Regions from separate parts of the Koromonas soli genome, predicted to be linked through region 1. Evidence: riboswitches for the same ligand, from Rfam matches in the RefSeq annotation. Region 1 holds a riboswitch; the other holds the start of a gene.
What was found. Region 1 has a riboswitch for cobalamin ahead of AC6IY8_RS17580 (TonB-dependent receptor). Riboswitches for the same ligand answer to the same signal wherever they lie in the genome.

Region 1 (3,413 bases):
TCCTGCGACTTCGCGCGCGCGCACCATCGCTTCATAGAGCGCGACAACTTCGATCACATCGTCGGTGAACAGCAAAAAGCTTTCCGGATCGACGTCCGCAGCAGCGTTGGTCGAGGCATTCAGGTGACCGAAGCCGCCGACTCCGAGCAGCACATCTTCAGGACGACGGTAGCCCTCTTCTTTGATTTTGGCCTTGCGGCGCCACAGATCGCTGAACACCGAATATTTCTGGGCTATGGAGTTCAGCCGGAATCGTTGCGAGAAGGTGAGACGGCCGTTCTCGATGTTGCGCCGGATGAGCGTCTGCACACGAGATTCCGTGTCCACAGGAGGCTTTTTCGAACCTCCGGCAAAGTAGATGTCGAATTCGATTTTCAGCCGCCGGAAAGAATCTTCTAGCAGCCCTAACTCTTCATCAATGGTCACGGACTTACAGGATAGCAGCGGCTCAGATTACAAAGCAGAGTACAAAAGGGTGCGCTATTGGTTTGGAATATAGCATATTGAGGGCAAAATCTGAGGTATCGAAGGAATTCCGAGCAGGTTCGGATGGGCGCCGTCCAGCAGAAAAATAAAATGTTTACAGTAGCTCTCCTCGCTGCACCTTAACTCGCATCTAAGCTCACATGTTTCGCGGTGAGAAAATCCGCGTGGGTGTGGCTGACGATCACGCGGTTCTGCGTGAGTCGCTGGGAGCACTGCTTTCGGCGCAACCCGACTTCGAAGTGGTGGGAACGGCGAGCAACGGAGTGGAAGCTCTGGAACTGATTCAGCGAGAGCATCCGGACGTGCTGGTTCTCGACCTTTTCATGCCCGCCATGGACGGCTTTGAGGTTCTTCGGCATCTCGACCGGGCTAACGAACGCGTCTCAAGCGTTGTTCTGACTGGCTCGGAAAGCCAGTCGGATTTCGTGCAGGTGGTCCGGTTGGGGGCACGTGGGCTGGTGCTCAAGGGTGATACGCCGGAGAAACTATTTGGCGCCATTCGTGCCGTAGCCGACGGTGAGTTGGCTTTCAGCGATGAGGTGGCCCAAGGCGTGTTGCTGGCCATGTCTGCCGATACGCAACAGGAACGAGCCACCAACTTGCAGCGGCTCAGCGAACGCGAAAAGCAGATCGCCTACCTCGTAGCGCGCGGGATGAAGAACAAGGATATCGCCGTTCAACTGACGATCAGCGAAAACACCGTGAAGCGGCATCTGCAGAGCATCTTTAGCAAGACGGGCGCGAAGGACCGCTTGGAACTGGCCGTCATTGCACTCACCGAGAGCTCCAGTAGCGCGGCGTAGATCACCGTCGAATACTCTTCGGGTAAACCTCGTTCAGCTTCGGTTGAAGGCGTTGCCTCGTCCTCCCACGTTTGACACTGGGTTACAAAGCTCCTAAAGTCAATGCATCGGCTTCAATCCTGAGGGTTGTAGTCGTGCTCTTTTCCAAGTCTGCGTTCGCGCGCCTGAGGCTCTCGCCTCATGGCATGGGAAGCGGGTGAGAATCCCGCGCTGCCGCGCAACTGTGAGTCGGAGACGCCCTTGTAGCCACTGTGCCTAGTGCATGGGAAGGCGTGAGGCAAAATGGGTCAACAAGACCACTCCGAACAGCCAGGAGACCGGCGCGAACACACCAACAACCCCTTTCGCGTGTGAGGGAGGAAGTATGCGAGTTTTCCGCCTCGTATTTTGCACTTTTCTACTACTTACAATTTCAACTTTCGCCTCTGCCTTGGATCTCCGTGTGCGTGTTGTCGATCCGTCGTCTTCCGTCGTGAACGGCGCTCGAGTGGCTGTTTACGCTGACGGCTCAACCGAGCCCCTTGCGCTTGCGAACAGCGATGCGCGTGGATTCGTAAGCTTTTCGAATCTTCAGGGTAACGCGCTTCGCGTCGATGTTCTTGCGCCTGGCTTTGCTTGCTGGAGCACGAATGTGAAGGAGTCTGGCGAGGTCACGGCGAAGCTGAAACTGACTTCGCAATCGGAAACCGTCGTTGTTTCCGCAGCGCCTTCGCCAGTGGAGGCCGGTCTTACGGGGTTGAGCGTATCCACGCTGGATTCGGCGACGTTGAATACACTGCAGCCTGTGTCGGCTTCGGACGCACTTCGATTTTTACCTGGCGTAATTCTCGCTGATGCGGGTAATCGCGGAGGGCAGACATCGCTCTTCGTGCGCGGCAGCGAGTCGCGTTACAACAAGGTTTTCATTGATGGCGTGCCGGTGAGCGATCCGGGAGGCTACTTCGATTTCGGTACAGTTTCCATGGCCGGATTGGATCGGCTCGAAATGCTGCGCGGTTCGGAGAGCGTGCTCTATGGCTCCGACGCGATGAGCAGCGTGGTGCAGATCACGTCGAGCGTCGGGCACACCAAAACTCCTGAGTTGCTCATCGCAGGCGATGGAGGCAACTTCCAGACCGGGCACGGATACGCGTCGTTTTCGGGGGCGCGCGGCCGTTTTGATTACAACGTGTTCGGCGATGAGTTTCACTCCGCCGGACAAGGCGCGAACGACGCCTACGATAACTCGACCGAAGGCGCAAATCTTGGATTGCAAATGGCCAAGAATGCATTTGCGCGGCTGCGCGTGAGGCATACCGATTCCTATGCCGGCGTGCCGGGTGAAACCACGTTCCTCGGACAGCAACTGCTGTTGCCAGACTCCGACGGCCGTGCTCATCAGAACAATCTTCTCGCGGCCCTGGAGTTCAATGTTTCGGCGCCTGAGAAGTGGCAGCATCTACTCACCATTTACAACTACAACCATCAGCGGCGCGATGTGGACAGTGTCACCGACCCATGGCGCACGACTCCCGCCTATGGTTTGATCGACTACCCCTACTCGGACCAGGCCAGCATCAATCGGTTTGGTGTTCGCTACAACGGCGAAGTCTGGGAATCGCGGCGCGCTCGGACGAGCTTCGGCTATGAGTTCGAAGACGAAAATGGCTTCGTAGGCGATAACCTTCTCCCACCGCTGAACCATGGTCTCCGCCGCAATCACGCCGTGTACGGGGAGCAGTTCGTTGAGGTAGGTCGCCTCTCGGCAATCGTGGGTGCGCGTTTCGTTCACAACGAGAGCTTTGGCGACCGTGCCGTTCCGCGTGCTTCACTCACCTATCTGCTGGCGCGAGGAAATGGTTTGTTGAACGGAACGCGCCTGAAGGGCAGTTACAGTGAGGGAATCAAGGAGCCGCGTTTCGAGGAATCATTCGGCATTGGCGGATACTTCATCATTAAGAATCCCAACCTGAAGGCCGAAGAGGCACGCAATCTCGAAGCGGGAATTGAGCAGCGGTTTGGTTCGAGGATCGCGGGCACGGCCACGTATTTCAATACGCTGTTCCGCAACCAGATTACGCTCTCGACGGACCCGGCGACCTTTGTCTCGCAGTACATAAACCTCAACAAGGCGCTGGCACATGG
Region 2 (3,413 bases), 2.2 Mb from region 1:
GAATTCCAGAATGGTGGACATTAGTTGCAGTTTCTCCTTTGGCTGCGATTCAGCAAATAGAGAAACGCGGGACCGCCGAGAAACGCGGTAAGCATCCCCACCGGAATCTCTGAAGGCGCAAACATAGTGCGTGCCAACGTGTCGGCGATGATGAGGAACACCGCGCCGCTCAGCGCCGCCACTGGAAGCAAGCGGAAATTGTCCGGCCCCATCATCAGCCGAAGCAGGTGTGGCACCAGCAGCCCTACAAATCCGATCAACCCCGCCATGGAAACCGCCAGCGCCGTCAGCAGGGAACCAGCGAGCACAACAAAAATCTGCAGCCGCTCCACGTGAACTCCCAGCTGTGCAGCGTATTCCTCTGACAATGCCAGTGCGTTTAACTTCCGCGCCAGCGGCAGAGCCAGCGCGATGACTACAAGCTCTATCGTTGCCACCACCGCGATCTGCGACCACGCGGGCACCGTCACTTCACCGTGCAGCCACGCCGTCAGTATCCTCACCGCTGGATTGCTTACTTCCTGCCGCAACTCAAGCGCTCCTGTCGCGGCGTTCAGTATCGTGCCAATGGCAAATCCTGCGAGCAGCATGTCTTCCACGGCAAAGCGTCCGCCCGATTTTGCCAAGGCCCATACCAGCGCCATCGCCATCAGTGATCCGACAAACGCCAGCGACTCGATTGCTCCCACACCTGCAAGCGATAAGGTAGGGAGGAAGAATATTCCAACTGCGCCACCCAACGCTGCTCCGCCCGAGGCGCCCAGCACAAATGGATCTGCCAGCGGATTTCGAAACAGTCCCTGAAACAGGACTCCCGTTGCCGCCAACGCTCCACCCGCGAGTCCTGCTGCAAGCACGCGCGGCAGTCGCAGTGTAAACAGAATCACACCCGCATCCCCAGCCAGCGAAGGATGCAAGAATGCCCGCACCACCTCAGCGAATGGAATTCTCACCGGTCCGATTCCCGCTGCCGCAATCGTCACCAGCACGAGAGACACCGTCGCCAGCACCAGCATGGGAGCGGATCTCTTCTGCCATCGTGCACGTGGACTCGCGAGATCAGTGTTACTAATTTCGCGGCGTTTCGTCGCATTGTCGGCCACACCCAGTCCGCTCATCGCACCACCGTATTCAGTTGACGTGCGAGATTTTCCAAAGCGTCAAAAGCTATTGGGCTTGGGAATTGCAATCGGTCATCCACGCGCAGCACACGGCCCGCACGCACTGCCGCCAACGAATTCCATCCGGCACGCTGCCTCATCTGTTGAATGTCAAAAGGAGAATTCTGCGCCACCAGTACATATTCCGGCTGCTTCGGCAGGATTGCCTCGATGTTGAGGTGAATCCATTCCTGTGGCAAGTCTCCCGTCACCGAGCGTGCTCCTGCCGCCGCTAGCAGCTCGGTGATGAATGCGCGCTTTCCTGCCGTGATACATGGGTCCATCGAGATCGCGAAGAAGACCGAAGGCTGCTTCCTCTTTGCGGCCTCCACGCGCACCCGCGCCTCGCGGGCACGAAGCCGTGCGACCAGCGCTGCAGCGTCGCGTTCACGTCCTATCGCCTGCCCAATACTCTCAATGGAGTGATACAGTCCTTCGATCCCTGTTTCGTTCACCAGGAAAACCGGAATCCCCAGTCGCTCCACCCCGCGAATCGTCTCTGTGCTGTTCAGCGGTCCGACTCCGATCACCAGGTCCGGACGCAACATAGCAATCCGCTCCAGCGACGGATGCAGAATGTCTCCAACGCTCGGCTTCTGTCGTGCTTCGGGTGGATAAATCGCGTATTGGGTTACGCCCGCCACGTCGGCTCCGGCGCCGATAGCAAACACCGTGTCAGTCACGCTCGGAGTCAGACAGATGATGCGGTGGACCTGATCCGGCAACTTCACCGTGCGTCCAGCTTCATCCTGGATAACTCGCAGCGCCGCCGATTGAAGAGACAGAGAGAGCATCAGCCCCGCCAGCGCCACCACGCGAGTCACACTCAGATACATTTTGGTCCTGCTGAATGTGCGTGCTTTGTTACCAAAAATCGCCATACCTCGACCAAACGCGTTCTACGCGTCGGCGGGATTCAAAGGCAGCTTCCTACTGCGTAAACAGAAGTCAGATTAGGACGCACGTCGGCTCTCCCATCGAAGCCAAACTAGCCAAGATAAGCGTCTGGGCAGGTCTCCTGACTTGCGCGTCGCTGGACTCGAACAGCCTTCCCGGAATCACTCCAGTGGCCTGTCGTCCGATCCTCGGCGCTTACAGTTGCGGGACAGTGGCGGATTCGCACCGCCTTCCCTTAGCCAGACGAATTCGATATATACCTTCTTTGAAGCCTAGTCAATCAGTTTGCTTATTGCAACCCCTCGGGCCGGAGGTTCAGCCACTCTCGGCCCATTTGGGGTCCTCGATCACTCGCTTCGAACCGTCAACACAGGGGAATGAGCCTGGCGCACTACCTCCGACGCAGTCGCCCACGGAATATGTGTTGCGAGCGCGCGCTGTGACGCGTGGTGCGCACCCATAACGATCAGGCCCACCTGCCTGCTCTCTGCCACTCTCAGAATCATCTGCGCAGCGGCGCCGCAGCCAACCAGAATTTCAGGTTGCAATGCCTGCATGGCTTCCGGATGTAGCAGTTTCTTCATTTTCATGCGGGCAGCCATTATGTCTTGGTCCACGCTCGCCGGGTCTGTCTTGCCCACCACTTCCGGATCCACGGGCTCAACTTCAACATCCGCCGGAACGGCGTGCAGCATGATCAGATGAGAATCGTAAACTCGTGTCATTCCGATCGCATATTCCAGCGCCCGTTGCGTTCCGGGGGAGAAATCAGTCGCAAACAGGATGTTTGCGTGACCAATCTCCTTGCTCTCGATTGCCTGTGGCCCCACCGTGAGCACCGGACATTCAGCCATGCGAAACACTTGTTCAGCTATCGAGCCGAGCACGAGTTTCTTGAAGCCTCTCCGCCCGTGTGTACCAACCACGATCAAATCGATTTTCTGTTCGTTAATGAGCTTAGCAAGCACCTGCTCAAATGGCCCACGCTCCACGCTCATTACGCACGGAGCCCTGCCAAACGGCTTTCTGGCAAGCAGCTCTTTCATTGCTTTCAGCGCGACATCCCGGTCGGCATCTACTTCCGGCCGAGTCGTCAAAGGCAACTCCATCATCGATTCAGGAGCAATCACATTCACCATGTGTATCGTCGAACCGTAGTGTTCAGCGATGTCGCGCACATAGGGAAGAGCAGCTTCAGAACAAGATGAGAAGTCGGTCGCAAACATTAGGTTCTTCAGTGAGGGAAGTTTCAACGTTGCTGTAACACTCGACATGGGAGTTCCTCCATTCGGAGCCGATTTCCCGCGCCATAACGTACGTCCGCTGTTTATGCGTTTCAGTGAGTTCCATCACTCA

Region 2: it holds a riboswitch for cobalamin, as region 1 does, so the genes downstream of both, AC6IY8_RS07700 (ABC transporter substrate-binding protein) here and AC6IY8_RS17580 (TonB-dependent receptor) in region 1, are expected to answer to the same signal.

Annotation. Positions count from the first base shown of each region.
Region 1 covers NZ_AP040872.1:4,031,766-4,035,178, forward strand. The annotation lists gene AC6IY8_RS17570 (MXAN_5187 C-terminal domain-containing protein) at 1-426, opposite strand, end outside; gene AC6IY8_RS17575 (response regulator) at 627-1,289, shown strand; cobalamin riboswitch at 1,431-1,629, shown strand; gene AC6IY8_RS17580 (TonB-dependent receptor) at 1,732-3,413, shown strand, end outside.
Region 2 covers NZ_AP040872.1:1,761,218-1,764,630, reverse strand. The annotation lists gene AC6IY8_RS07710 (ABC transporter ATP-binding protein) at 1-21, opposite strand, end outside; gene AC6IY8_RS07705 (FecCD family ABC transporter permease) at 21-1,118, opposite strand; gene AC6IY8_RS07700 (ABC transporter substrate-binding protein) at 1,115-1,996, opposite strand; cobalamin riboswitch at 2,152-2,348, opposite strand; gene AC6IY8_RS07695 (universal stress protein) at 2,405-3,331, opposite strand.